Linked DNA regions of Geobacter metallireducens GS-15. The protein of the gene in region 2 interacts with the protein of the main gene of each other region in a pairwise test. Links are inferred from orthologs where the notes say so. Each region holds a gene or a part of one and is shown on either strand. Other genes may lie near its edges.

Region 1 (10,906 bases), 2.9 Mb from region 2 along the record:
TTGAACTCGTGGAGGTAGTCCACCTTGTTCTTGAGGGTCTGGGCCGTCACCCCCATGGTCTTGGCCAGGGCATCCACGTCCTTCTCCTCCTGGGGGAGGAACTCATGGAGCGGCGGGTCCAGGAGGCGAATGGTGACCGGCAGGTCCTTCATCTCCCGGAAGATACCGAGGAAGTCCCCCTTCTGCATGGGGAGGATCTTGGCCAGGGCCTTCGTGCGCCCTTCCACGTCCTCGGAGAGGATCATCTCACGGACGGCCGCGATCCGGTCCGCCTCGAAGAACATGTGCTCGGTGCGGCAGAGGCCGATCCCCTCGGCCCCGAACTCGCGGGCCACGCGGGAATCGTTGGGAGTGTCGGCGTTGGTCCGCACCTTGAGCTTGCGGTAGGTGTCGACCCATCCCATGAGAACGCCGAAGTCGCCGGTGAGCTGTGGCGCCACGGTGGGGACCTCGCCGAGCATCACCTCTCCGGTGGAACCGTCAAGGGTGATCGTGTCGCCCCTTTTCACCACCTGCCCCTTGGCGGTCACGAACTGGCCGGCGGCGTAGTCCACCTTGATGTCGCCGCAGCCGGCAACGCAGCACTTGCCCATGCCGCGGGCAACGACCGCCGCGTGGGAGGTCATGCCCCCCCGGGCGGTGAGGATCCCCTGGGCCGCATGCATGCCGTGGATATCTTCCGGAGAGGTCTCGATCCGAACGAGGATGACCTTGAGCCCCAGGCGACCGGCGGCCTCGGCCTCGTCGGCGGTGAAGACCACCTCGCCCGATGCCGCCCCCGGCGATGCGGGAAGCCCCTTGGCGATAATCGTCCTGGGAGCCTTGGGATCGAGGGAGGGGTGGAGGAGCTGATCCAGCTGGGAGGGAGAGACCCGCAGCACGGCGGTCTTCTCGTCGATGAGCCCCTCCTTCACCATGTCCACGGCAACCTTGATGGCCGCCTTGGCGGTCCGCTTACCGTTGCGGGTCTGGAGCATGAAGAGCTTCCCCTTCTCGATGGTGAACTCGATGTCCTGCATGTCCCTGTAATGCTTCTCCAGGATGCCGCGGATCTGGACCAGCTGCTGGTAGCACTCGGGAAGCACCTCTTCCATGGAGGGGAGAGTCGCGTCCTTGCTGTTGGCGCGGTTGATGGGCTGGGGGGTCCGAATGCCGGCAACCACGTCCTCGCCCTGGGCGTTCACCAGGTACTCGCCGTAGAAGTAGTTCTCGCCGGTGGATGGGTCCCGGGTGAAGGCGACGCCGGTGGCGCAGTCGTTCCCCATGTTGCCGTAGACCATGGACTGGACGTTGACGGCGGTCCCCCAGTCGGCGGGGATGCCGTTGAGGCGGCGGTAGGTGATGGCCCGCTGGTTCATCCACGAGCCGAACACGGCGCCCACGGCCCCCCAGAGCTGCTCCTGGGGATTCTCCGGGAACGCGGTGCCGAGGGTCTCCCTGATCTTGGCCTTGAAGGCCCCCACCAGCTCCTTCCAGTCGGCGGCGGTGAGGTCGGTGTCCAGGTGAACCCCCTTCGCCGCCTTCTTCTCCTCCAGCAGGTGCTCCAGAGCCTCCTTGTCCATCCCCATGACCACGTCGGAGTACATCTGGACGAAACGGCGGTAGGCGTCGTAGGCAAAGCGCTCGTCACCGCTCTGGACGATGATCCCCTGCACTGTCTCGTCGTTTAGTCCCAGGTTGAGGATCGTATCCATCATCCCCGGCATGGAGGCCCGGGCGCCTGAACGGACCGAAACCAGAAGGGGATTCTTCGGGTCACCGAAGGTACGCCCCATGATGGCCTCTACACTTTTCAGGTTCTCGGCCACCTGGGCGGCCAGGACCGACGGATAGCTCTTATTGTTGGCGTAGTAGTAGGTGCAGACCTCGGTGGTGATGGTGAAGCCGGGGGGAACCGGCAGTCCGATCGCGGTCATCTCCGCCAGGTTGGCCCCCTTGCCCCCCAGCAGGTTCTTCATGTCGGCTTTGCCCTCTGCCTTGCCGTTCCCGAAGAAATAGACATACTTTTCAGCCATTGCACTCCTCCTCTGTGGTTGTGACGGTGACACCGCCGTTTACTGAAAGTCAAAACCCTTCAGCTGCATTAAATGTGATTAAGCGTAACTCAACAGAGATTCAGCCGGACTAAAACATAAAAAAAGCCGCCTAGCGTGGGCTAGGCGGCTATCTTGGCGAAGTCGGCGATGGCGCCGAGCATCCGGGCGATCCCGGTCAGGAGCGCCAGACGGTTGGTCCGGACCCGTTCGTCCTCGGCCATGACCATGACCTTGTCGAAGAAGGTGTCGACGGGTCCCCGCAGGGCGGCGATCTCCGTGAGGGCTTCCAGATAGGCTCCGGTTGCGATCTTTTCGCGCACCGATACGGCAACCCCCTGGACGGCATCGTTGAGGAGCCCCTCGGCGGCGTCCTGGAAGAGAGCCGTATCCACAGGGGCGTCCACCCCTTCCTTCACGATGTTGCCGACCCGCTTGAAGGCCACGGCCAGAGGCTCGAAGTCGGGGTGCGACCTGAACTCCGAAAGGGCCGCGATCCGGGCGGCGGCATCCACGAGATCGGCGCAGCCGGCGGCCACGGCGGCATCCACCGCGTCGGAGGCATGGCGGTCGGCCATCAGGTTCACGAACCGGCCCCGGAAGAACTCCAGAACGTCGGCCTTCACGTCAACGGCCGGCCGGGTGAGCTTGGCGGCCAGAAGGCCAAGGGCCTTGTCCACCTGCTCCTCCAGGGAGAGGCGGTACCCCTTGTCGAGAATGATATTGATGATCCCCAGGGCCGAGCGGCGCAGGGCGTAGGGGTCGGCGGAACCGGTGGGGATGAGCCCCACGCCGAAGCAGCCGCAGATGGTGTCCAGCTTGTCGGCCATGGAGACGAAGGCGCCAATGTCCGACGCCGGCAGCTCGCCCCCCGCCTGGGTCGGGAGGTAGTGCTCGGCGATGGCCGCGGCCACCTCGGCGTCCTCCCCCTCGATGAGGGCGTACTCGCGCCCCATGATCCCCTGCACCTCGGGGAACTCACCCACCATGCCGGAGACGAGATCCGCCTTGCAGAGGAACGCGGCCTGGGAAACCTTCACTTTCACCGCCGGGTTCAGGAGGTCGGCAAGTCCCTCGGCCAAGGCACGGAACCGCTCCATCTTTTCAAAGGAGGTGCCGAGCTTTTGCTGGTAGACCACGTTCTTCAGGGACTCCACCCGGGTCTCCAGCTTGACCTTCTGGTCCTCCTCGAAGAAGAAACGGGCATCGGAGAGCCGGGCCCTGAGCACCCGCTCGTTCCCCTTGACCACCACGGTGGGATCCTCGGTGAGGGTGTTGTTGATGGTGATGAAACCGGGCATGAGCTTACCGGCGTCGTCGACAATGGAGAAGTAACGCTGGTGGCTCCGCATGGAGGTGATGAGAACCTCCCGGGGAACCTTCAGGAACTCGGCGGAAAAGGTGCCGTGAACCGCGCTCGGGTACTCGCAGAGGAAGGAGACCTCCTCCAGAAGCCCCTCGTCGGGGAGAAGATGCCCGCCGGCGGCCTTGGCAACCCGGTGGATCTCCCGCCGGATGATCTCCTGTCTCCGTTCCGGGTCGGGAATGACGAAGTGGCGCTCGCACTCCTCCAGATAGTGGGCAAAGTCCCGCACCGGGAAGGGCTGGTTGGCCATGAAGCGGTGCCCCCGGGAAATGGTGCCGCTTTCGATGTTCCCGAAGGTGAAGGGAACCACGACGCCGTCAAAGAGGGCCACGATCCAGTGGATGGGGCGGGCGAAGCGGACGTCGAGAGCACCCCAGCGCATGGACTTGCGGAAAGGGATATTCGCAACAAGCCGCGGCAGGATCTCGGCCAGGAGCTCCGGCACGGGGCGACCGCTCTCCTTGCGGACGGCGGCCACGTACTCACCCTTTTCAGTGGCGACGAGGGTGAGGGACGCCACGTCCACCCCCTGCCCCCGGGCAAACCCTTCGGCAGCCCTGGTGGGTTTTCCTTCGGCGTCGAAGGCTACGTTCCTGGCCGGCCCCATGGCAGTGATCTCCGCATCGGGCTGGACCGTCGGAAGACCCTTCACCGTCAGGGCCAGGCGACGGGGGGTGCCGAGGGTCCGGATGTCGTCGAAGGAGATGCGGGCATTCTCAAGCTCCTTCGCCAGCAGGGCCTCCATATCGGCCATGGCCTTCGGGATGAAGCCCGCCGGGATCTCTTCGGTGCCTATCTCAAGGAACAACTCTTTCATGCTAGCGGCCTCCTTTCAGGAGCGGGAAGCCGAGGCTTTCGCGCAGTTTCAGATACCCTTCGGCACAGAGGCGCGCCACGTTTCGCACCCGGCCGATGTAAGAGGCCCGCTCGGTGACCGAGATGGCGCCCCGGGCGTCCAGGAGGTTGAAGGTATGGGAGCACTTCATGACAAAATCGTAGGCCGGAAGCACGAGTCCCCGTTCCACCAGCCGGACGCACTCCTTCTCGTACATGGTGAAGAGCTGGAGGAGCATCGCCACGTCCGCTTCCTCGAAGTTGTAGGTGGAGAACTCCACCTCGCTCCGGTGGTGGATGTCGCCGTAGCTGACTCCCTTGATCCACTCCAGGTCGTAAACATTGTCCACTCCCTGCAGATACATGGCGATCCGCTCGCAACCGTAGGTAATCTCCGAGGAGACCGGCTTCAGGTCGATGCCGCCGGCCTGCTGGAAGTAGGTGAACTGGGTGATCTCCATGCCGTCGAGCCAGACTTCCCAGCCAAGGCCCCAGGCCCCCAGGGTCGGGGACTCCCAGTCATCCTCAACGAAGCGGATATCGTGCTTCTGGGGATCAATGCCGAAGGCCCGCAGTGAATCCAGGTAGAGGTCCAGGATGTTCAGGGGGGACGGCTTCATGATGACCTGGAACTGGTAGTAGTGCTGGAGCCGGTTGGGGTTCTCGCCGTAGCGGCCGTCGGTGGGACGGCGTGAGGGCTCCACATAGGCAACGTTCCAGGGCTCAGGGCCCAGGACGCGGAGGAAAGTGGCAGGGTTGAAGGTACCGGCACCCTTTTCGGTGTCATAGGGCTGCTGTATCACGCACCCCTGTTTGGCCCAGTACCCCTGGAGGGAGAGAATCAGGTCTTGAAAGGTCAAAACGGCTCCTCCGTCGGCAGAAAAATGAGAGTTCTTTACCCGTTATAAACAGTGTTTGATGAAACTTAAAAACAGTCCAAGTTACGGGCAATTAGAGTCGGAAAGATTACATTGTCCGGCGGGTCGTGTCAAGGATTAATCGGGTTCAATCTGTTTCAGAAAGGCGAGAGAGTTGAGGGGACGGGTGAGGTGGGCGGCAATGGCGCCGTCCAGGAGGGTACCGGCCTCCCGCAGGGACTGAGGGGAGAAGAGCACAGCCCCGAACCGCCCCGTGGCGATGCATCGGCCCAGGAGCGCCGCGGCTTCCGGCCCGACCGATGCGCCGTACCGACCGCAATTGGCACAGAGGATCATCCCCGATGCTCCGGTGCGCCGCTCGGCAGTTGCCGGAAGCTCCACGCCGCAGGAGGCGCAATGGTCCAGAGATATCCGGTAGCCGAGGATATTGAGGAAGTTGGCCTCGAAGAAGCGGCGGTCCGACGGCAGCGGTTCCCCCTGGTCGAGCCGCTCCAGATAGGAGGACAGAAGCCGGAAGAGCCGGGGGCTCGGCGCCCCGTCGGGAAGGTAGCGGTCCACGAGCTCCACGGCGTAGCCGGCGAGGCCGATGGCGCGGAGGTCACGCCGGATGCCGGGATAGAGGGTGACGATATCGGCCCCCCGGAGCGAGGAGAGCCCTTCCCGCACCACCAGCTCCACGCCGATGCGGGCGAAGGGCTCCAGGGCCGGGCCGAAGCGGCGGGCGCTCCGCTTGGCCCCCTTTGCCACCCCCCGCACCTTTCCGTACTGAAGCGTGAAGAGGGTGACGATGCGGTCGCTCTCCCGGTAGTCCATGGCGGCGAGAACGATGGCTTCGGTGCGGGTCGATTCCATGGCGCACAAGGTAGCACCGGATTGCGCCCTCCGTCAACGGCAGCCACAACATTGGACGGAAATAATACTCTCCCCTCTTGACCGGGCCGGTCGGACCATGATACTTGAAAAAGACTTTCATTTTTAAGCATAACCTGCGTCGAGTCGGGCTTTTTTTGCAAATCCATCAGCCGTACCCGTACAGGGGGCAGTGCGTCACCTGCATGAATATGAATTTCAATTTCTTGCATTTCATCTGGTGGAAGTCCTTCGCCGAACGGCGGAGCTTTTCACCATGCACACCATCACAGGAGGAATCGCACCATGAAGAAACGCTTCATCATTCCCACAACCGCATCGTTCCTGCTCGCTGCCGCCACCCTGGCAAGCGCGGCCACGGTGGACGAACTGCAACACCAGCTCGATGATCTGAGCGGCCAGATCAAGGCGCTCCAGGCGGAAAAGGCCCAAAAACCGGCGGCAGCGCCCGCCCCTCAGGGTGAGGGGTACCTGAAAACTGTCTGGGACCGGACACGGATCGGCGGCTACGGCGAGCTCGACTACATCATGAAGAGCGACAACGGCAACGGCAAGGGGGGGAATACCTTCGACCCGCACCGCTTCGTCCTCTACGTCAACTCTGATCTGGCCGACTGGATCACCCTCAACGCGGAGCTTGAGTGGGAGCATAGCGGGGTCAACGATGAAGTAAAAGGCGACGAACTCTCCGGGGAAGTGGTCGTCGAGCAGGCGTTTCTCGACTTCAAACTGTTCCGCCCCCTCAACGTAAAGGCAGGGATCATGCTCGTGCCGGTGGGGGCCATCAACCTCTACCATGAGCCCACCAACTTCAACTCCTCCGAACGGCCCGACCTGGACAAGTACCTGATCCCCTCCACCTGGAGGGAGATGGGAATCGGCATCCACGGCTCCCTGGGGGACCGGGCCGATTACCAGCTCCTCGTCATGAACGGTCTTGACGGCAAGGAATTTTCCGCCAAAAACGGCCTGCGCGATGGCCGCCAGGACATGAACAAAGACAACAACCGGGGAAAGGCGCTTACGGGCCGACTCGAATTGCGCCCCGTCACCAACCTCTACACCAACTTCTCCTTCTACACGGCCAACTCGGCGCCCAAGGGGTCGGACAACGCCTACACCACTATTCTGGCCTTTGACGGCAAGTACCGCATCAGCGACTTCGAGATCGCCGGTGAATACGTCCAGGTAATCCAGGACAAACCGGGGCTCCTGGCAAGCGACATCGGCCACCGGATGTCGGGCTACTGGGTCGAGGGGGCCTACCACCTGATGCCCGCCGCCCTGAAAACCGGAAAACTCGCCGAGGCCGACCTGGTCGCCTTTGCCCGTTACTCGGAATTCGACACCCAGCAGGGGAGCATCGCCGACCCCACCAAGGCAAGCGGCAAATACGACCGGAATTACACCAATTTCGGTTTCTCCTTCAAGCCCGTTCCCACCGTCGCCATCAAGGCCGACTACCAGATTTACGACGATCACCGCAGCGGGGGCGAGAAACCGCTGGACAACGACAAATTCCAGGTAACCCTCGGTTTTGTCTTCTAGCAGACCTAAAAAGCAAAGGGCGCCCGGCCATCCGGACGCCCTTTGCTTATTCTCCCCGTCTACCGCAGCCTGAGCCGCGCCAGGAGCTTCCCCACATACTTGTTGAGGGGATGATTGCGATGGAGCCGTCGGAAGGGCGGCTGCTTCCGGGTGCCGATCCGGTTCAGTTCGGCAACGGCCTCCTCCCCGGCCCCGCGCCGTACCCCCTCGCGCAGGACCTCCACCGCATCCATCCTCATGCCGGCCAACTGATAGATGCGGCCAAGGTTCTGATAGAGGAGCGGATTGTGGGGCTCACGGGCAATGGACTCCCGGGCCAGCGCAATGGCGTCGCTGAACTTCCCGCGGGTTTTCGCCTGACAAAGGGCAAGGTACGAACTGGCGGCGGGATGCTGATTCACCCGAGCAACGTGCTCGAAACAGCTCCGCGCCAGATAGACCTGGTCATGCCCCAGGGCCTCTACCCCCCGCTCAAACCATTCTTCAACACGTGACGTTTCCATGATGCGCCTCGCGGTTCCGTTGCAACCCTGACAGAACTTGATTCAACCTGCCTAATTCAAGATTCAAGCCAGCGATATAACGATATCTCCCAACCCGCCAAACGCCTCAAAATCATTACAACTAGCTAAAAAATAAATCCATTATCACTACTAAGCATTAACAAATTGCGACAACTGCTCAGCTATTTGGCAACAAAAAAGTCCTACAGATACAAACCACGGCCCCACCACCAGCCCCCCCGTCCCCCGGTCGGGTACCGGCACTTCAGTGAGGTGAAGGGGCACTCTCCGGCCCGTCGAAGATCATCGCACGCATGTCATACCTCCACGTACCGCCTGAGTTCCCGCCGGAACCGCGCTTCGTCCTCGAACACGATCCCCCGCACCCCCCGGCTTTCGGCCCGCACCACGTTGGCGAGCATGTCGTCCACGAAGAGGGCCTGCCGAGGTTCGATGCCGAGCTCCCGGGCCACGTCGTCGAAGAGGGACGGATCCCGCTTCCCCTTGCCGAGCCGGTAGCTGTTGAAGACCCGGTCGAACTCCCGGAAAAAGCCGTCGCGCCGGTCGAGCCATTCGAGCCAATCGGTCTGGTCGCTGACGATGGCGGTGATGTACCCCTTCGCCCGCAGGGCCCGGACGAGCTCCAGCATCCCGGGGCGGAGGACGAAGCGGTCGAGGATGAGGGCCGACAACTCCCGGGCGCTCCCCCGCAGGCCGGCCTGTTCCCGCATCCGGCGCCAGAACGCGGTCTCGCTCCCCTTCCCGAGGACATAGCCGCTCCCGTAGACTGCCTCCATGCCGGCACCATGCACCGCGATGGGGTCGAGCCCCTGGCGGCGGGCGATCTCGAAGAGCCCTTCCCGGAACCCCTCTTCGGCCAGCACCCCGCCGTAGTCGAAGAGGACCGCCCGGATTACCGGCTCCCCGAGCCGCACCCGGAAGAGGGTCTGCCACCGTCTGACATCGCTCCAGCCGGTGATCGAGTCCGGGGTCACGATCTTCACCTCGTCGAAACGGATCTCCTCCCGGTCCAGGGCGACGGTGCGGGCCGCCATCTCCTTTTCCGCCAGGGGCATGTCGGCGTAGAGGAGCGAGAGGTGCGGCATGAGCACGTACCCCGAATCCCGGGCCACCGCCCCTTTCACCCCCTCGTGGAGCCGGCGCAGGCGGGGTTCCTCTTCGAAGGAAACAAAGAGGGTCTTGAAATATTCCTCGGTCACGCCAAGCCCTGACACCCGCAGGGTAATGGGCCCTCCCTCTGCCGCGGCCTCGGCAAGAACCTGGCGTACCGGCTCCAGCTCCCCATCATCGACGCAGGAACCGCCGTAGACCGTCACGTGGGGCTCGAAGGGAGGTGTGTCGTAGCGGGCGGCAAGCTCGGCGATCACCCCCTGGGCCCAGCGGCGGTCATCGGATGCAGGTACGAGAAAGACGGAAAAGCGGCGTTCGGTCATGGCGTCGACCCCCTCCGCCGCTCGAAGGTGATGAAGGAGTGAGGCGGCTTCCCCTCCCCATGCTCCCGGCACGTTTCCTCGAAATCGGCGGGAAGCTCGGGAAAGGTGGTGTCCCCTCCGTAAGCACGGTGAATAACGGTGAGGTGGATGCGGTCGGCCAGCGGCAACGCCTCCCGGTAGACCTCACCGCCGCCGCAGATGAAGACTTCTCCGGCGGTCCCCGCAAGGATCAAGGCCTCGGCAAGGGTCCGGGCAACGGTCACCCCTGAGGGGGCATACCCCGCCTGCCGGGTGAGGACGATATTCAGCCGCCCCGGCAGGGGACGACCGATGGATTCGAAGGTCTTTCGCCCCATGACGACCGGATGCCCCATGGTGATGGCCTTGAAGCGGGCGAGATCGTCGGGGAGGTGCCACGGCATGGCGCCCTCCTTCCCGATGACCCGGTTCCCGGCCATGGCCGCAATGATGGTGACGATCATGCCGGCTCCTCGAACTCCAGCACCTCGCTCGTGGTGATGGGTCTCCGCTCGGAGAGGTAGCCGCGCCACTTGAGGAGCATGTCGAGCAGAGTCACCACCGCCAGGATGGCCATCAACACCACCAGGCCGGCGTTCATCCTCAAGGTGAAGGCCTCGGCAGCCGTGGCAGCTGCGGCGGCCTTGCCGAGGAAGCTGCCGGTCAGCTTCCACGCGGCGGTGAAGGTGGTGGCGTACATGAACACCATGGGGAGGACCGTGGTCCAGGCATAGCGCGCCTTGCCGCTCTTGATGAGGATCGTGGTGCCGATCCCCAGGGCGATGGCCGCCAGGAGCTGATTCGATACCCCGAACATGGGCCAGATGGTGGAGACGTTGCCGGACCAGATCAGGTACGACCAGGCGGCCACCACGAGAAAGCTGGTGATGATGATGCCGGGGAGCCAGTTCTGCTGGCCCAGGCGGGGGAAAGCCCGGCTCCCCAGCTCCTGGAGGAGAAACCGCGCCACCCGGGTGCCGGTGTCGACGGTGGTGAGGATGAAGAGGGCCTCGAACATGAGGGCGAAGTTGTACCAGTAGGGCATGAGCCCCTTCATGCCGGGGAGGGACGACAGGATGGAGGCCATACCCACGGCAAGGGAGACGGCGCCGCCGGGGCGGCCGGCCACGTCGGTCCCCACCATGGCCGACAGCTCACGCACCCGTTCCACCGGGAAGCCCAGGGCCGCGATGGCGTCGAAGGAGAGCTTCGTATTGATGGCGAAGTAGTCCCCCGGGATGAGGATCGTGGCCGCCACCAGGGCCATGACCGACACGAATCCCTCGGCCAGCATGGCGCCATACCCGATCATGGGGATCTCCCGCTCGCTCATGATCATCTTCGGCGTGGTCCCCGAGGAGATGAGGGAATGGAACCCGGAGACCGCCCCGCAGGCGATGGT
Region 2 (10,851 bases):
CGTGCTGAAAGGGAAGGGGGGGGGCGTTGACGGTACTCTCACCTTCGACGGGGTGAGCCTCGACGTCCCGTCCCAGAAGCTCCTGGTGAGCGGCGTGCACGGCACCGTTCCCTTCTCCCTTGAGTCCTCTCCTGGCACGTACCGGCGAGCCCGGGACGAAGTGGGATTCACCAAGGAGAATTTTACGCGACTTCTGGAGCAGTTCCGACAGACGCCGACGGCTGATCGGACCCTGACGGTCGGCAAACTCCGTTTCGGCCCCCTGGAACTGGGAGAGACGACGGCATTCCTGCGGAGCGCCAATGGTGTCGTGGAGCTGACCTCCCTGCGTTCGGGCCTTTCGGGAGGGGAGGTGCTCGGCAGGGGGTTCGTTGCCATGAAGGGGGGGCTTGCCTACGGCTGCGATATCCTGGTGTACGACCTGAGCCTGCGGCGTTTCTGCGATGCCATTCCGAAAATCAAGGGGTATGTCTCGGGCCGCCTGGACGGAATCGCGAGCCTCAAGGGCGCGGGAAAAGGGATAGCAGGGCTCGACGGCATTACCGATCTCTGGGTGCGGAATACGAAGGGAGAGAAGATGCTCCTCTCCAAGGAGTTTCTCCAGCGGCTCGCCGGCAAGAAGCTGAAAGGCTTCTTCTTCCGGGACGATCGCCCGTTCGACCGCGGCGAGGTGAGTGCCTACCTGGAGGAGGGCTATCTTACCTTCACGACCCTGGACATTTCCCATACGAACCTGCTGGGAATGCGGGATCTGAGTGTCACCGTGGCGCCGGTTCAGAACCGGATCGCCATTGACCACCTCTTCAGCGCCTTGAAAGAGGCGGCGACCAGGGGGAAGGCGGTCTCGCGGGGTGACGAGGCCCCCGCGGCCGAGCCCCCTGTCCAGACCGACTTCCAGTGGCGTGACTGAGGAACACGCTCTTGCGCTCCCATCTCCGGGCAGATGTGCTATAGTACCGGCAGTACCTTGCGAAACGAGGAGGAATCCATGAAACGAACCATCATGAAAGCCCTGCTGGCAGGACTCTTCGGCATGCTTGCCGCCTGCGCCATCATCACCGTCAATGTCTATTTTCCCGAAAAGGCGGTGAAGGAGGCCTACAAATCCCTTGACGAGATGCTCCTGAAGCCGGGGGAAGAGAAGCCAGCCCCGGACGGGCAGAAGCCAGCCGAAGAAAAACCGGCGCCTGGGCCCCAGAGCAAACTCCTGAAGGGGTTCTCCTCCTTTGCCTTGGTTGGGGAGGCCTTTGCCGCCGATAACTATGCGGATCAACTGGCCATCGAGATTTCCGGCATGCCCGAGGTGCTGAAGGCCTATGACGAGATGAAGGCGCGGCTTCCGCAGCTGGACCTCCTGCGGGACCAGGGGGTGGTTGGAGAGACCAACCAGGGGCTCGTGACGATCCGCGACAAGGGGAAGGCCACGCCCCAGGACGAGGCCCTGGTCAAGGCGGAGGTGGCGAACCGCAAGACGGTCATCACTGCCATGGCGCGGGCGATCCTGAAGCTCAACAAGCAGCCCGAGTCCAAAGCGACCATCGGCCAGGTGCTCCCCAAGGCGGCTGCCACCTATGCCGATGCCAAGAGGGAGGCGGCAAAGCCGGGGTGGTGGACACAGCTGGCTAACGGGAGATGGGTCCAGAAATAGGAAGAGATCGACATGCGTCGGACGAGGAGGGGCGGGGACGATATCCCCGCCTTTTCTGTGTCAGATGACTACCGCGTGGAGGTCCCGCTGCCGGTACCGCCACCAGAAGGCGACGGCCCTCGCGTACCAGTCGATGACGAAGACCCCCCAGACGGCGTAGAGGGAGAGGTGGAGCCAGTCGGCCGCCACCCATGAGAGGAAGACCCGCACCCCCCACATGGTGCCGAGGGTCACCAGGAAGACGTAGAAGGTGTCGCCGGTCCCCCGCAGGCTCCCGGCGTAGACGAAGGAGAGGGCCAGGGGGACCTGGGCGAAGGCCACCAGCCGCAGGAAGACGATTCCCTTCTCGATGACCGCCGGGTCATGGGTGAAGAGTCCGATGAGGGGCCCGGGCAGCGTCAGGAAGACGGCCGCCATGGTCCCCATCACCATGACCGCCAGACGCAGCGCCTCACGGTGGCTGATCCGCGCCCGGCGGTATTTTTTTGCTCCGAGGGCCTGCCCCATGAGGGTGGCCGCGGCGATCCCCATGCCGGCCCCGGGCATGAAGGAGAGGGACTCGATGGAGAGCCCGATCTGGTGCGCCGCGTAGGCGGCGGTGCCGTAGCTGATGATGAATTTCGAGTAGAAGAGCTGCCCTCCCTGCTGGGCGACCCGCTCCAGGGCCACGGGCCACCCCACCCGCCAGATGCGCTGGAAGAGCCCCGTGTCGGGGCGCCCCACCCGGATATAGCGGAGTCTCATGGCCTGGATCAGGAGGTAGAAAAAGCCGATGGCCTCGGAGGCGTTGATGGCGATGGCCGCGCCGGTCACCCCCATGGCGGGGAGACCCAGCTTGCCGTAGATGAGGGGCCAGGCCATGAGCACGTGGAGGACATTCACAAGGAGAATGGCGGTCATGGGGGTCCGGGTGTTGCCGGTGCCGTGCATGATGGCCGAGAGGATGTTGAGCCCCGTGGTGAAGGCCAGATAGAGAAAGACCAGCCGGGTATAGCCGGCGGCCAGGTGGAGGACGTCATCCTTCGCGCCGAGAAAGGCGGCCAGATCGCCGCTGAAGAACCACCCCAAGGTCGAGGCCGCCGCCGTCATGGCGGCACAGGCGAGGCAGGCGGCAAAGGCGGCCCGGCGGGCTTCCCGGCGCTGTCCCGCTCCCCAGAGGTGAGCGATCACCACCGTGGTGCCAGTGGCAAGCCCCCAGAAGACCGTCATGGTCACGAAGACGAGGAGCTGGCCGAGCCCCGTGGCCGCGATGGCCGCTGCGCCGAGCCCCCCCACGAGGAAGATGTCGACGATGGCCACGAGACGCTGGAAGAGGGACGAGAGGAGGACCGGAAGCGACAGGTTCATGACATTGCGGCGGATGGAGATCCGCTTTTTCCGCTCCCTGAAGTGTCGTGTCGTAAATCCTCTTCCCGTCATCCCGTATCCCCTAACCCCCCTGTCGGTCACGGCGTTCCCGTCTTCCGGCCCATGTCATCAGATCATTGTCCCTTTCCGTGAACGTCATGCTTTCGCCTGGAAACTATGCGGTTCCCCCCCGTGATTTGCAAGCGCTTTTTGCGCGGGACCCGGGCTGGTTGTCCCAACATAGTTGACGCGGAGTGCAGAGTGTACCAGCAGGAAAATAAATTGTGAACAAATAAATAGTATGCTATTTATATTGCATGAACCTGTCTGACGAAAAAATTGGTCGCAGCAACCTCTTTTATCGGCTCGGTCTCCTGACACGGCACTGGCGCCAGGTCCTGGATACTGACTTCCAGTTTGCCGGCTTGACCGACGCCACCTGGCGTCCCCTCCTTCACCTCCATCTCCTCGGTGATGGGACTCGGCAGAAGGATTTGGCAGCGTCGATCGGCATCGAGGGGCCCTCACTCGTCCGTCTCCTCGATACCCTTATCGCCAAAGGGCTGATAGAGCGTTTAGAAGATGTCACGGACCGCCGGGCGAAGCTGCTCAACCTGACTCCCGAGGGCCGCGTGATTGTGGCTCGGATCCAGGAAACGGTGACGGCCCTGGAAAACGATCTCCTCAGCCCCTTCAGCGACGACGAGATTGCCCGGGTGGCGGAATTCATCGAACGGCTTGAATCCACCGTGAACGAGGCCCGGCGGAGGGGAAAGAGATGATGCGTCGCGCAGTCCTGCCGATCCTGTGGCCGCGCCTCGCGCCGTGGCGGGACTTCAGGGGAGCATCATGCCCTATCTGAGATTCAAGGGATTCGACGAGGGCTTTCTGCGGAAGCTCGGTCCCCTGGTCGTGGAGGAGTTCTCCCGCGTGGCGGTCGTCCCGCCGGAAGTGGTCAAGATCGAGCTGCTGAACATCGTGCAGATAACGGCCACCCCCCGCTCGCTGGAGATATTCATTTTTCCGCGGGACCAGAAAAAACATGATGCCATCGCGGCAACCCTCGCCGGCATCCTGGGCCGGTACGGCTACGACGATGTGCATATCTTCTTTGTCCTTCTCTCCCCCTCCCTCTACTACAAGGAAGGGATCCCGCTCAATAACGTCAGCTGGCTTCCCTGATGAAAGCATGCCGTGGAGGCATTTTCACTGCTCACCGCGAAAGGAGTCATTATGGATCTCAAAGGTAAAACCGTTTTGGTTACCGGTGCCAACGGCGGCATCGGCGGCGCCCTGGTCAGGACATTGCTGGACAAGGGAGTTGCCAAGGTCTACGCCGCTGCCCGGAGTATCGACGCCGTGGCTGATTTGGCCCACGGTGGTGACGACAGGGTCGTCGCGCTCCGCCTTGACGTGACCCAAGCCGCCAGCGTGGCTGGCACGGCGGAGCAGTGCCGGGACGTGGACCTGATCATCAACAACGCCGGCGTCAACCGCTGCACGGGGTTCATGAGCCCCACCACCCTTGAGGACGCCCGGCTGGAGATGGAGGTCAACTACTTCGGCACCTTGGCCATGTGCCGGGCCTTCGCGCCGGTGCTGGCTTCTCGCGGCGGCGGGGCCATCGTGAACGTCTGTTCCATCATCGGCTTGGTCAACCTCCCCGTCAACGGGACCTATTGCGCATCCAAGGCCGCGGGGCACTCCCTGTTGCAGGGGCTCCGTGCCGAACTGGCACCCGGGGCAATCCGGGTGATCGGCGTCTATCCCGGCCCGGTGGACACGAAGATGACGGCGGGGCAGGAGATGCCCAAAGCGACAACGGAGCAGGTTGCCGCCGCCATTCTGGCAGGGGTGGAGAAGGGGGACGAGTACATCTTCCCCGATCCCATGTCGCAGCATGTCCATGCCATGCTTGAAAAGGACCCCCGTCAGGTGGAGAGGGATTTCGGGGCCATGGCCGGCTGATAATCCTGGACTATCCTCCTGAACGCATGAAAGCCGCAGTTTCGGTGAACTGCGGCTTTCATGCGTTCAAGGTTTCAGGCTACCGGGGTTAAAACGGAATATCGTCATCCGGGTTGAAGGCAGGTTCGTCGTAGGCCGGGCCGCCGCCGAAGCCGCCTTCCTGGCCGCCGCGTCCGCCGGAGCGCCCGCCGCCCCCTTCGCCCTTGCCGCCGAGCATCTGCATCCGCTCCCCCACCACCTCGGTGGACCAGCGGTCGCGGCCTTCCTTGTCCTGCCACTTGCGGGTCTGGAGCCGCCCCTCGATGAAGACGGTCCGCCCCTTTGCCAGGTACTCGCCGGCGATCTCCGCCTGGCGCCCCCAGAGGACCACGTTGTGCCACTCGGTCTTCTCCTCGAACTCGCCGTTCCTGTTCTTGAACTTCTCGCTGGTGGCGAGGGAGAAGCTGGCCACCGCCGTACCGCCCGGGGTGTAGCGGACTTCGGGGTCCTTGCCGAGATTGCCGATGAGCATTACCTTGTTGAGACTTGCCATGGGAGCCCTCCTTCGGGGCGTTGATGTATGCCGAAAACCGCTGCAGTGTATAGGAATTGGGGGGATTCTGGCAAGCTATATTTGGTTTGACGAAGGATGGAAAAAGTCGTAAGGTTAACCGGATTTACACCCGGAGTCGTGAATGCTTAACGGTTTGATTTATCTGCTCTTTTTTGTGCCGCTCACCGCCTTTTTCAGCGTGCTTGCCATGCTCGGCGGACTCGTCGATTCCCGGGGGGGATTGGCCCACCGGTGCGCCCTTGCCTGGAGCCGCGCCGGCCTCATACTGGCCGGGGTCCGTCTGAGGGTGAGCGGCGCGGAGCAGGTGCCGGCAGGGGAACCGGTGATTTTCATGGGGAACCACCAGGGGAACTTCGATATCCTCGTCCTTTCCCGGGCCGTCCCGCGCCGGTTTTCGTGGCTGGCCAAGGAGGAGCTTTTCCGCATTCCGCTGTTCGGGTCCGCCATGCGGCGGGCCGGCTACATTCCCGTGGACCGGAGTGACGGCCGCAAGGCCCTGCGGAGCCTTGACGCCGCGGCAAAGAGGATCAGGGCCGGGGCCAGCGTCATCGTCTTCCCCGAGGGGACCCGGACCGTCGACGGTTCGCTCCTCCCCTTCAAGAAGGGGGGCTTCATCCTGGCGGAGCGGGCGGGAGTGCCGATCGTCCCCTTCACCATCAACGGCAGCATGCGGGTGAACCCCCGCAATACCTGCAACCTTGTCCGCGGCGCGGAGATCTCGGTCCGGTTCGGTGCGCCGATCCCCACCTCCGGCAGCAAAGCCCTCAAGGGGCAGCCCCTCATGGACCGGGTGCGGGACTCCATCCAGGCCGGGTTGGAACGTTAGGATGCAACTTCTTTCCCTCGCACTCATCGCCATAGGGGGCGCGGCCATGGCCTGGGGACTGCCGGCGGCCCACCGGTTGGCAAAACCGTGGGATGTTCTGGCGGCCGTTGCCGCACTCTGCGGGCTGGTTGCCGTGTTGGTGGGGGCTCTTCTTGCCGTTGTGCCGGGATTTTTCGGATAGGAACCAGTGATCGAACGGACCAAGAACATCATTGCCAACGTGACGGTGATCGCCGTCATTTCCCTCCTCCTCATCGGGGGTAATACCTGGTGGCGGCAGCGGACCCAGTTCCAGCGGGGAGAAGCTGCCCTGGCGGCCCGTGATTACCTGGCCGCCATTTCCGGGTACGAGGCTGCAATCCACATGTATACCCCGGGGAGCTCCCTGGTGGAGAACTCGGCCCGGCGCCTCTGGGATATGGGGGGCGAATTCGAGCGGGCCGGCGACCTGGAGCGGGCCCTCATTGCCTACCGGTCGCTCCGGAGCTCCTTCTACGCGGCCCGGTGGCTCGCGCAGCCGGGGGAGGAGTGGATCGAGGGGTGCGATCGGAAGATCGCGGAGATTCTCGGACGGCAGGGGTACCCCCCTCCCGCCCCGAGGTAGGGTGCCATGGAAACTGATCAGAACCAACCCGCCGGCCTGCGCGTCATCCCCCTGGGGGGGGTGGGGGAGATCGGCCTCAACATGATGGTCTACGAGTACGGCGACGACATCATCGTGGCCGACTGCGGACTCATGTTCCCCGAGCCCCACATGCTCGGCATCGATATCGTCATCCCCGACATCACCTACCTGCGTGAGCGGGCCGACCGGGTGCGGGGGATCTTCCTGACCCATGGCCATGAAGACCACATCGGCGCCCTTCCCTACGTCCTTCCCGAGCTTCCCGTTCCCATTTTCGGCACAGCCCTCACTCTCGGCTTCGTGCGGGAGAAACTGAAGGAGTTCGACCTCGACAGCTCCACGGACCTGAGCGTGGTGAAGCCTCGGGAGTCGGTAACCGTCGGCCCCTTCAAGGTGGAGTTCATCCGGGTCTCCCACTCCATTGTTGACGGCTGCGCCCTGGCGATCCGCACCCCCGAGGGGGTGGTGATCCACACCGGCGACTTCAAGATCGACCAGACCCCTGTTGATGGCGAGCTGACTGACCTGGCCTCCTTTGCCCGCTACGGCTCCGAGGGGGTCCTGGCGCTCTTCTCCGACTCCACCAACGTGGAACGGCAGGGGTACACCCTGTCGGAGCGGCTGGTGGGGGAGGCCTTTGACGAGATATTTCCCCGCTGTCCGGGGCGGATCATCGTGGCGGCTTTCTCCAGCAACATCCACCGGGTGCAGCAGGCGGTGGAGTCCGCGGCCCGCTGCGGTCGCAAGGTGCTCCTGAACGGCCGCTCCATGATCGCCAACGTGGCCATTGCCCGGCAGCTGGGGTACCTGCGTATCCCCGACGATGTGCTGATCGACCTTCGGGAGATGCCGCGCCTGCCGCCGGAGCAGGTCTGCATGATCACTACCGGTTCCCAGGGAGAGCCCATGAGCGCCCTGACCCGCATCGCCATGGACGACCACAAGCAGATCAAGCTGGAGAAGGGGGACACGGTGATCCTCTCCTCCCGCTTCATCCCCGGGAACGAGAAGACCATCTCCGACCTCATCAACCACCTTTACCGCCGGGGGGCCGAGGTCTTTCACGAGAAGGTGTCCGAGGTGCACGTGTCGGGCCATGCCTCCCGGGAGGAGCTGAAGTTGATGATCAACCTGGTGCGGCCCAAATTTTTCGTGCCGGTCCATGGCGAGTACCGGCACCTGGTGAAGCATTCCCGGCTGGCCCAGCGGGTGGGGGTCCCGGAGGAGCGCTGCCTCGTGGTTGAGAACGGTGCAGTGATCCGCTTCGCCGACGGAGCGGCCGAGGTGGCCGGCAGCGTCGCGAACGGCCGGGTATTCATCGACGGCAAGGGGATCGGCGACGTGGGGGCGGTGGTCCTCAAGGACCGCAAGCACCTCTCCGAGGACGGAATGGTGGTGGTCATCATCTCCATCAACCCCCAGACGGGCGAGATTCTCTATGGTCCCGACATCGTCTCCCGCGGGTTCGTTTTCGAGGACGAGAGCCAGGAGTACCTGGATGAAACGAAGAAGATAGTCCTGGACCTCCTGGCCGGGATGTCGCCGGAAGTCCTCAAGGACTGGAACGAGGTGAAGCAGGAAGTGCGGCGCATCCTGAGACGTTTCTTCAACAAGACCATTGAGCGGCGGCCAGTGATCCTGCCGCTGATTATAGAGATGTAGGAATGGACGAACAGATCGACAAGAAAGAAAAACTGAAGAAGGAGATCCAGGGGATGGCCCTCGGCGCGCTGGGGCTCTTCATCCTCATTGCCCTTGTGTCGTTCAATGCCGGCGACCCCTCGTCAAATACGTACAATTCCGAAACAGGGGTTCACAATTTCGGCGGCAGATTGGGAGCGGAGCTTTCCGACCTTCTCATCCAGATCGTTGGGCTTGCCTCTTATGCTGTCCCAACGGGTCTGCTGTATCTTTCGTACAAACTTCTCCGCTTTAAGGAGTTGCGTTGGAAAAATTATAAAGCGTTTGCCTTTATTACGCTGTTGATCTCATTGTCGTCGTTGTTCGGATTTTTTAAGCCCGACACGGTCTTTCTTGGTCAAAAAGTCCTCACCGGCGGTGCCGTTGGGACTAAGACGGCAACGTTCCTCAAGACCTACTTCGGCATCCCCGGAGCCATCCTTATCATCCTCCCCCTCCTGGCCGCTTCGGCCATGGTCCTGTCCCGCTTCTCCTTCGTCCTCTTCGCCGACTGGTGGTTCGCGAACCTGAAGGAGCGCTGGGCCCGACGTCGGGAGCGGCAGGAGCTGAACCGCCAGCTCCTCGATACGGGGGAGAAGGCCGAGAAGAAAAAATCACCGGAAATCAAGCCGGTCCACGTGGCGGTTCCCCCTCCGCCGCCGGTCCAGAAAAAAGAGGAGAAGAAGGAAAAGGCCAAGATCGCCCCACTCCAGGAGGCCTTCGACTTCATCAAGGCGGAGGGGGACCACCGCACTCCGCCGCTCTCGCTCCTCGATACCCCTCCCCAGACCGAGAAGCGCCTCGACCGCGACATCCTCACCATGAACGCCCGGCTTCTGGAGAAGAAGTTCAAGGATTTCGGCATCGACGGCGAGGTGGTGGAGATCTGCCCCGGCCCGGTGATCACCATGTTCGAGTTCGCCCCGGGCCCCGGCATCAAGGTGAGTCGCATAGCCTCCCTCTCCGACGACCTCTCCATGGCGCTCCAGTCCATGTCGATCCGGATCGTGGCCCCCATTCCCGGCAAGGGGGTGGTGGGGATCGAGATCCCGAACCGGGAGCGGGAGACGGTCTTTCTTAAGGAGATTTTCAACGGCGAGGAGTTCCACGGCAGCAAGATGAAGCTGCCGCTCGCTCTCGGCAAAGACATCGCCGGCGCCCCGGTCGTGACCGATCTGGCCAAAATGCCCCACCTCCTGGTGGCCGGCGCCACCGGATCGGGAAAGTCCGTATCCATCAACACCATGATCCTGTCGCTCCTCTATACCGCTACCCCCAAGGACGTGCGGGTCATCATGGTGGACCCGAAGATGCTGGAACTTTCCATCTACGAGGGGATCCCGCACCTGCTTCTTCCCGTTGTCACCAACCCCAAGAAGGCATCCCTGGCGCTGAAGTGGGCCGTGGAGGAGATGGGGCGTCGCTACCGCCTCATGGCCGACAAGGGGGTGCGGAACATCGGCTCCTACAACCAGTGCCTCGAAAAGGAGGAGAAGGAGGCCGAGGAGCTCAAGGCCCAGGGGACCGTTGTGCTGGAAGACGTGGTGGACGAGTCCCCGGACGACGAGGAGGCGATCCAGCAGTTCCTGGCCAAGCAGGAGGAGCTGGAGCACGGGCACCTGCCGTACATCGTCGTCATCGTGGACGAACTGGCGGACCTCATGATGGTGGCCGGCCGGGAGATCGAGGAGTCCATCGCACGCCTGGCCCAGATGGCCCGGGCCGCCGGCATCCATCTCATCCTCGCCACGCAGCGGCCGTCGGTGGACGTCATCACCGGCCTCATCAAGGCCAACTTCCCGGCCCGGATCTCCTTCCAGGTCTCCTCCAAAATCGACTCCCGGACCATCCTCGACACCAACGGCGCCGAGTCGCTCCTGGGGGCCGGCGACATGCTCTTCCTTCCCCCGGGAACCGCCAAGATGCAGCGGGTCCACGGGGCCTTCGTTTCCGACGCCGAGGTGCAGCGGGTGGTGGACTTCCTCAAGAAGCAGGGGAAGCCGGTCTACGACAAGTCGATCCTGGAGATGAAGGAAGAGAGCGGCTCCGGCAGCGGCGACGACGAGGATATGGTGGACGAGCGGTACGATGACGCCGTGGCCCTGGTGGCCGAGACGCGCCAGGCCTCCATCTCCATGGTCCAGCGGCGGCTGCGGATCGGCTACAACCGCGCCGCGAGAATCATCGAGCGGATGGAGCAGGAG
Region 3 (7,981 bases), 3.3 Mb from region 2 along the record:
GGCCAGTCGGAAAGGGAGGCAGCCAAGGCTGCGGTCTTTGTGGGGTCGGCCTTGAGAGCTGAGACCACGTCCACCCAGTCGAGGGCGTGGAGGTGGTAGAAGTGGATCACGTGGTCCTGCACCACCTGGATGCCGATGATGAGGTTCCTGATCAACTCCGCGTTCAGGGGGACGCGGATGTTCAGGGCGTTCTCCACGGCCCGGATGGAGGCTATGGAGTGGACCGTGGTGCAGACGCCGCAGAAGCGCTGGGTGAAGTACCAGGCGTCCCGGGGATCGCGCCCTTTGAGGATCTTCTCGATCCCCCGGAACATGGTGCTGGAGCTCCAGGCATCGGTTATCTGGCCCCCGTTCACCTCGGCCTGGATACGGAGGTGCCCCTCTATTCTCGTAATCGGGTCAACGACGATCCTGGCCATGGTCTACCCCTCCTTCCCCGTCGGATTCATCTCCCTTGCGCAGCGCGCTCACCACGCCGTGGATGCCGAAGACCGCCGCCGTGGCCGCAGCGACGCCAAGGCCGATCTTGTCGGCCGTGGCCTCGATCCCGAAACCGGGAACGCTGGGAAGCCGCCGGTAGAAGGGGGTCATGGTGTCCCAGAAGTGGGGCTCGGAGCAGCCGGCACAGCCGTGGCCTGATCCCACTGGCCAGCTCGTCTTCTCGTTGTAGCGCTGGGTCGGGCAGTTGTGGAAGGTTTCGGGCCCCTTGCACCCCATCTTGTAGAGGCAGTGGCCGGCACGGTGGGCCTGGTCGCCCCATTGCTCCACGTACTGGCCGGCGTCGAAGTGGGGGCGGCGTTCGCAGTTGTCGTGAATCCGCTTGCCGTAGGCGAAAAGGGGGCGTCCCTTGCTGTCGGTGGCCGGGAGCTTGCCGAAGGTGAGGATATGGACCACGGTGGCCACCAGATTGTCGGTGTTGACGGGGCAGCCGGGAAGGTTGATGACCGTGGCGCCGGGGACCGCGTCCTTGACCCCCACGGCGCCGGTGGGGTTGGGGGATGCAGCCGGGATGCCGCCGTAGGAGGCGCAGGTGCCGACGGTGATGGTGGCCATGGCGCCGCCGCAGACCTCCCGGGCGATATCCACGGCCGATCTCCCGCCGACGCAGCAGTAGACGCCGTTGTCCTTCATGGGGATCGCCCCCTCGACGACGGCGATGTACTTGCCACTTCGCTCTTTCAGGGTCTTCAGCCGCGCCTCCTCGGCCTGGTGGCCGGCGGCGGCCATGATGGTCTCGGCATAATCAATGGAGAGGACGTCGAGGACGATCTCACCCACCGTGGGGTTAGCGGCCCGCAGGAGCGCCTCGGTGTCGCCGGTGCAACTCTGGAATTCGAGCCAGATCACCGACGGCCGACTGTCGCTCTCCAGCGCCTCGGCAATGCGTGGCGCCAGGGAGACCGGCAGGGCCAAGGCCGCCGACATGGCGGTGCAGAACTTCAGGAAGTCGCGCCGGGATACCCCCCGCTCCTCCCAGGGCCCCGACGTGCCGGAACAATGCTGCTTCATCTCGTCATGCTCATCACCATTCTTCGCCATGGACATTCCTCCCCGGACAGAATACAGCGTGACATCACCACAACGAACGGCAGACTGCCTACATCGACTTTATAACGATATTCTCTTATGTCAAATCGCTCCAACCACCATATTTGTCAAGTTAGTTTTATATAATACTCCGCAATCCAAGTAGGTTTATGCGAAGACCATTCGCGATACTATAACGATATTTCCTTAACTGCGGACATGCCTCTTCTTGCGGCCGTCGATCTAGCGCCCCGGCGGAGCCAGCGCAACCGTGATGACGAATACAGCCGAGGCGCCGGCATCCTTGAGCACCCGGGCGCACTCCGCCACTGTGCTACCGGTGGTGACAACGTCATCCATGAGGAGGACACGCCTTCCCGCGATGCCGGCGGGACCGGAAACGGCGAAGGCCCCCCGGACGTTGGCCCGGCGCTCCCGGGCGGAAAGGGTCACCTGGGCAACGGTGGGACGGACACGACGGAGGGTGTGCCGCAGGAGCGGCAGGCGCCACTCGCGGGACAGGACGGCACCCACGAGAACCGCCTGGTTGAACCCCCGCTCCCGCAGACGCGAACGGTGGAGAGGGACGGGAATGATTACATCGGGGGCGACGGATTGGACAAAGGGGGTGAGATGCCGAATGGCAAGGAGGGCCAGGGGGCGGCGCAGGTGGACCTTGTGGCCGTACTTGTGACGGTGGATCAACTCCTGGAGAGGGCCGTCGAAGAGGAGCGCCCCCCGGACCCCGTCGAAGGGAGGCGGGGTGAGCATACAGGAACCGCAAAGGTGGTCGATCCCCCCCTCGGTCCGGTGAGGTACGCCGCAGACCGGGCAGAGGGGGGAGGTGATGGGGGTCATGGCCCCAAGGCAGGCATCGCAGAGATGGAGCGGGCCGGCCCCGGGCACCGGCGCCTTGCACAGGTGGCAGAGGGGCGGGAAGAGGACGTCGAGAAACGCCCGGAGGAGTTCCACTAGAACCCCATCTCCTCGTTCACCACCAGCACCCGCAGGTCGGTGAGGCGGGGCTTGCGGTCGATGACTGTGGTGATGCGGCAGATCCGGTCGGGGGAGTTGCAGTCGGAGCAGAAGCCGGTTGTGCCGCAGGGGGTCTTGTAGTTGAGACGCCGGGCATTGGGAGGAGAGGCCCACTCCTTGATCCGGTCGATGGCCTCCTGGACGCCTCCGTCCACAATCTTGTTCCGGCCAGCCACGACGATCACCTTCCTGGGCCCGAAGAACATGGAGCCGACCCGGTTGCCGGTGGCGTCGATGTTCACGAGCCACCCGGAGAGGGTAAGGGCGTTGGTGCCAGCAAGGAAGAGGTCGCAGGTGAGTTGGCGCCGCATGATGGTCACCCGCTCCTCCAGGGAGAGCCCCGGCGCCCCGTGAATGAGGAGTTCCTTTCCCATCTCCCGGATTCGTTCGATCACCTTCAGGTCGTCAACCGACATGGAGCCGCCAAAGCCGACGCTTTCCGCCTCGGCCGCCTCGGCCACGATGTATTCGAGGGCCTCCTGACCGGTGCCGCAGTAGACGGCGGTAAAGCCGTTCTTTTCCAGGGACGCCACCGCCTTGCGGCATTTCTGCTCATGGGTCCAGTCAACGAGTTCGGTCGTGAGTGACATGGGTAATACTCCTTTCTTGTCAATGAGCGAAGTAGCGAGATAGCAAGTAGTGAAGTAGTAAAATCTCAGTTCTTGACTAGCTCGCTCCCTCGCTATTTCGCAATCTCGCTTAGTTACCGCAGCCCCAGAAGCCGCATGTACTCGGCATAGGGAATCCGGGATTTCCAGTTCTCCGTGGCGCGCCCCACCAGCGATCCGCCCGCAACAATGAGCACCACGAGGGCGGCAAAGAGGATGGCGTTCACCGCCACCTTCCGGCCGGCCAGCTTCATCTCCAGGGCCCCCATGGCCCGGCAGTGGCTCACGCAGCGCCAGCAGCCGACGCACTCCTCGGACATGACCCGCTCCTTGCTCATCACCGGGATGTAGGAGGGGCAGACCTGGGTGCAGACCCCGCAGGAGACGCAGGTCTTTTTCTCCCGGGTCACCTTCACCGGCGAGAGGACCGACACAAGCCCCAACAGCGCCCCGTAGGGGCAGAGGTAGCGGCAGAAGGGATTCCGCACCGGGAGCGACAGGACCAGAAGCACCGCGATCACCGCGAGGGGGATGCCCGACAGGTGCAGGAAGAAGTCCAGGAGCCGCACGTCGGCCACCGCGTTGTAGTCGGAATGGATGAAGGCCGTGGCCGCCTCCGGCGTCATGGCCCAAAGGATGGAGTAGAGGAAGAAGAGGAGGAGCAGGTACTTGATCCCCCGTAGCGCCACGTCCAGCCACCGGGGGGGGCGGATATTGCGTTTAAAGAGCACGAATCCCCGCTTCCAGAAAAGCTCCGACAGGGTCCCCACCGGGCAGATCCAGGAGCAGAAGGAGCGCTTGAGCAGCAGCGACACTGCCACCACGGTGACGAAGATCACCACCGACGCCGGATGGATCGGATTGATGACGCCGCTCTCGACCCAGTCCTTCACCCCCAGGAGCCCGGCGATGGGGAGGAACCCCTCGACCCCGTCGGCCCGGGGAACGAAGGGGGCAGCCCCGCCGGTGCGAAAGTGGCTCACGAAGAGGAAAAGCCTGACGCCCAGATAGACCATGAAGAGGAGAAATCCCCACTGGATGGCAATCCTGAGGGGCTGCACGTAGCGCTTGCTCACGCCGTTGCTCCTTGAGACATATTGTGTCGCATGACTGCGGTATCCTGTCACCATCGAACCAAAGGAGGATACCATGGAACCCATCGTTGTCTTCGGCGTCGGCCTCGTGGCCTGGGGCGCCTATATCTGCATCATGGACATGATCCGGGACCGGGCACCGGCCCGCAGCGCCAAGCGGGAGACGGCCCGGGCAAAGGCTGTCGTCAGGGGACCTCGCAGACCCGCTGCAGCTCCCGGTCGAGGAGGTGCCGCGGCTGCACGTTGGCCAATGCCCGCAGAAGGCTCCGCTTGACAGCGGGATTCTCCCGCTCCAACTCCTTCAGAAGCTCCTTCATCCGCTTGCGCTGGATGTCAGCCTTGCCGCAGACCGGGCAGCAGCAGCAGACCACGGGAAAGCTGTTCTCCCGGGCAAAGGGGATGATCTCCCGCTCCTCAACGTAGACCAGGGGACGGATCACCGTGGTCGCGCCGTTGTCGGCCAGCATCCGCGGCGCCATGGCCTTGAGGGTCCCCACGAAGAACTGGTTGAGGAGGAGGGTCTCCACGAAGTCGTCCAGATGGTGCCCCAGGGCCAGCTTGTTGCAGCCGTGCTGCTGAGCCAGGGTGTAGAGGACGCCCCGCTTGAGCCGGGCGCAGATGGAACAGTAGGAGGAGCCGGGGCGCCGCTTTTCCTTGATGATGTCGTAGTGGGTGGTGGCCTCCACGTGGTGGCTGAAGCCATGCTCCTTGAGATGGGCAGCGATGACGTCGCTGCGGAAGCCGGGGTACCCAGAGTCGATGGTAAACGCCACCAGATCATACTTCACCGGCGCCCGGCGCCGGAGCGCCTCCAGGATATGGAGGAGAGTGTAGGAATCCTTCCCCCCCGAGACCGCCACCGCAATCCGGTCCCCTTCCTCGATGAGGTTGAAGTCGGCGACGGCCCGGCCGACCCCGTTCTTTATTTTCCGATACCGCTTTTCGTCCACAAACTCCACGGATTCCTTCTCCTTCCACAATTCGACTACGGTACCCCACCGGTCTTGCCCAAGTCAAGACAGTGTGCCCCTCCCTTTCCCTTGTTCCCCCGGGACCGTCCTGCTATTATTCCCGTAACGCCATCAGCATCGGATCCCATGAACCATTCCACGACGGACATCATTGAGGTTGCCATCCCGCTCCCCCTTGACACCACCTTCCACTACCGGGTGCCGGAAGGGCTTATGCCGCGCATCGCCCCGGGAAAGCGGGTCCTGGTCCCCTTCGGCCGGCGGAAGGTGACCGGCTATATCCTCGGCTTCGCGACCGGCGAGGAACGGGAACTGCGGGAGGTGGCAGACGTCCTGGATGACGCTCCCCTCTTCACGCCTCGGGAACTGGAGATCTACCGCTGGGCCGCTGCCTACTACCTCCATCCCCTGGGGGAGGTGATCAAGGCGGCTCTTCCTGCCGGAATCAATGTCCAGAGCCGGCGGGGCACCTCCACCGACGGCGATGCCATGACCGGGGGAAGGAGAGTGCTGACGGAGACCGTCTACCACCCCGCAACACCCCCTCCGGCTGTGGAGGTGCCGCGGGGAAAAGCATCCTCCATCCTCTCCCATATCCAGCAGGAAGGGAAAGCCACGGCGGCGGAACTGCGCGGTATTTTTGCCGACTGCGCCCCCCAGCTACGCCGGCTCCGGGAGCTTGGCCTCGTGGTGACGGAGGAGCGAGAGGTCTACCGGGACCCGTTCCGGGAGGAGTCCGTCACCCCCGACGCCCCCCTTCCCCTGAACCCTGGTCAAACCGAGGCCCGAGACCGCATCGTCGCAGCCATCGATACGGGGCGTTTTGCCCCCTTCCTCCTCCACGGCGTCACCGGCAGCGGCAAGACCGAGGTCTATCTCCAGACCATCGCCCACCTCCTGGATGCCGGACGGACCGCCCTGGTCCTCGTTCCGGAAATCGCCCTCACCCCCCAGCTCGTGAACCGCTTCCGGCGCCGGTTCCGGTGCGGCATCGCGGTGCTCCACAGCGGCCTCTCCGACGGGGAGCGCTACGACGAGTGGCGACGGATCAGGCGAGGTGAAGTGGCCATCGTCATCGGTGCCCGTTCGGCCATCTTTGCCCCCCTGGAGCGGATCGGCATGATCGTGGTGGATGAGGAGCACGAGTCCTCTTACAAGCAGTCGGAGGGGTTCCGTTACAACGCACGGGACCTGGCCCTCGTACGGGGAAAGATGGAGAAAGCCTCAGTGGTCCTTGGGTCCGCCACCCCCCAGGTTACCACGTGGCATGCCGCCGTGACCGGGAAGCTCACCCTCCTCTCCCTTCCCGAACGGGTGAATGGCCTTCCGGTCCCCCATGCCGAGATTATCGATGCCCGGGGGAAAAAAGCCGATGCAATACTCCCGCTGCTGGCCGATGCCACGGCCGCCAACCTGGCCAACGGCGGGCAGACTTTGGTCTTTCTGAACCGCCGCGGCTTTGCCACCTGGCTCACCTGCGAGGAGTGCGGCCACGTGCTCCGCTGCCCCAACTGCGCCGTCACCCTCACCTATCACCAGCGCAAGAACCGCCACGTCTGCCACTACTGCGACTACGCCATCCCGGCCCCTTCTGTCTGCCCCGACTGCGGAAGCACCCGGGTCACGCACCTCGGCCTTGGCACCGAACAGGTGGAAGAACTTGTGCGGGAACGCTTTCCCGAAGCCCGGGTCGACCGGATGGACCGGGACACAACGCGGGGGAGAGGGGGCCACGCACGGATTTTGCGCAAGGTGGCCGAGCGGAAGACCGACATCCTCATTGGCACCCAGATGGTTGCCAAAGGGCACGACTTCCCCGGCATCACCCTCGTGGGGATCGTGTCGGTGGAGTCAACTCTCAACATCCCCGACTACCGGAGCGCCGAACGGACCTATCAGCTGATGACACAGCTCATGGGGCGGGCCGGACGGGGCGAGGATGCGGGGAGGGTCATCATCCAGACCCTCAATCCCGACCACTATGCTCTCATCCACGCCGGAACCGCATCCATGGAGGAGTTTTACACGACTGAGCTTGCCTTTCGTCAGGAAACCGGCTATCCACCATTCGTTCACCTGGGGGCCATCTACCTGACCGGCACTGCTGCATCAGCCGTGGAACAGGAGAGCAGGCGCCTTGCCGGACAGATCCGCACCCTGCGCCGTGAAGCGGGTGGACATGTCGAGATACTCGGCCCCTCCCCCGCCCCCCTGCTGAAGCTGCGGGGGAGGTACCGGTGGCAGTTCCTACTCAAGGCACCGGTACGTTCGGCGCTCCACCGCCTCCTTGCCCGTCTGCGGAGAACCTATACCCCTCCTTCCGGCATACGGATCCTGATCGATGTTGACCCGGTGGATCTCATGTGACTTCGCCGTCCCGTCAGGAAGGGTTTGATTTTTTCGCCCTATCTCTCTATATTCATACGAATAACTATCGTTGAAGGTGCATGAACCATGGTGCGTACAATTCTTACTTATCCCAACCCGATCCTCAAAAAGAAGGCGGTGCCGGTTGCGGTCATCAACGACGCGACCCGTGAACTGGTCCGCGACATGGCCGAAACCATGTATGACGCCCAGGGGGTCGGCCTGGCCGCCCCGCAGATCGGCGTAAGCCAGCGGGTCATCGTCATTGATGTCTCTCAGCGCGAAGAAAGGCCGGAGCTGATTGTCTGCATCAACCCGGTGTTCGTCCATACCGAAGGGGAATCATACGAGGAAGAGGGTTGCCTCTCTGTCCCCAAGT

The links.
Region 1: the proteins of GMET_RS01805 (region 2) and recO interact in binary tests that used the Escherichia coli proteins (3 or more experiments, as listed by UniProt). The link is inferred for Geobacter metallireducens GS-15 from one-to-one orthologs.
Region 3: the proteins of GMET_RS01805 (region 2) and priA interact in binary tests that used the Escherichia coli proteins (3 or more experiments, as listed by UniProt). The link is inferred for Geobacter metallireducens GS-15 from one-to-one orthologs.

What each region holds. Positions count from the first base shown.
Region 1 is NC_007517.1:3,328,230-3,339,135, forward strand. Bases 4,097-7,094 are described here. They hold recO (DNA repair protein RecO), read right to left. Parts: upstream 5,964-7,094; coding sequence 5,229-5,963; downstream 4,097-5,228. Other genes in these bases: glyS (glycine--tRNA ligase subunit beta), read right to left, coding at 4,097-4,216; glyQ (glycine--tRNA ligase subunit alpha), read right to left, coding at 4,218-5,093; GMET_RS14780 (porin), read left to right, coding at 6,267-7,094. Outside these bases: ppdK (pyruvate, phosphate dikinase), read right to left, coding at 1-2,015; more of glyS, read right to left, coding at 2,156-4,096; more of GMET_RS14780, read left to right, coding at 7,095-7,529; GMET_RS14785 (tetratricopeptide repeat protein), read right to left, coding at 7,589-8,032; GMET_RS14790 (HAD-IA family hydrolase), read right to left, coding at 8,350-9,486; GMET_RS14795 (dihydrofolate reductase), read right to left, coding at 9,483-9,968; GMET_RS14800 (carbon starvation CstA family protein), read right to left, coding at 9,965-10,906. UniProt on the Escherichia coli protein: Involved in DNA repair and RecF pathway recombination.
Region 2 is NC_007517.1:401,090-411,940, forward strand. The notes cover bases 3,774-6,716. They hold GMET_RS01805 (single-stranded DNA-binding protein), read right to left. Parts: upstream 5,496-6,716; coding sequence 5,052-5,495; downstream 3,774-5,051. Other genes in these bases: GMET_RS01790 (MarR family winged helix-turn-helix transcriptional regulator), read left to right, coding at 3,774-3,777; GMET_RS01795 (DUF1904 domain-containing protein), read left to right, coding at 3,845-4,177; GMET_RS01800 (SDR family oxidoreductase), read left to right, coding at 4,229-4,963; GMET_RS01810 (lysophospholipid acyltransferase family protein), read left to right, coding at 5,638-6,342; GMET_RS01815 (hypothetical protein), read left to right, coding at 6,344-6,523. In the rest of the region: GMET_RS01775 (hypothetical protein), read left to right, coding at 1-910; GMET_RS01780 (DUF1318 domain-containing protein), read left to right, coding at 989-1,648; GMET_RS01785 (MATE family efflux transporter), read right to left, coding at 1,709-3,067; more of GMET_RS01790, read left to right, coding at 3,313-3,773; more of GMET_RS01820, read left to right, coding at 6,717-6,946; GMET_RS01825 (ribonuclease J), read left to right, coding at 6,953-8,629; GMET_RS01830 (DNA translocase FtsK), read left to right, coding at 8,632-10,851. UniProt on the Escherichia coli protein: Plays an important role in DNA replication, recombination and repair. Binds to ssDNA and to an array of partner proteins to recruit them to their sites of action during DNA metabolism. Acts as a sliding platform that migrates on DNA via reptation.
Region 3 is NC_007517.1:3,745,746-3,753,726, forward strand. Bases 4,962-7,981 are described here. They hold priA (replication restart helicase PriA), read left to right. Parts: upstream 4,962-5,361; coding sequence 5,362-7,602; downstream 7,603-7,981. Other genes in these bases: ttcA (tRNA 2-thiocytidine(32) synthetase TtcA), read right to left, coding at 4,962-5,223; def (peptide deformylase), read left to right, coding at 7,690-7,981. In the rest of the region: GMET_RS16695 (nickel-dependent hydrogenase large subunit), read right to left, coding at 1-419; GMET_RS16700 (hydrogenase small subunit), read right to left, coding at 400-1,539; GMET_RS16705 (ComF family protein), read right to left, coding at 1,771-2,499; GMET_RS16710 (lactate utilization protein), read right to left, coding at 2,499-3,152; GMET_RS16715 (4Fe-4S binding protein), read right to left, coding at 3,266-4,246; more of ttcA, read right to left, coding at 4,450-4,961.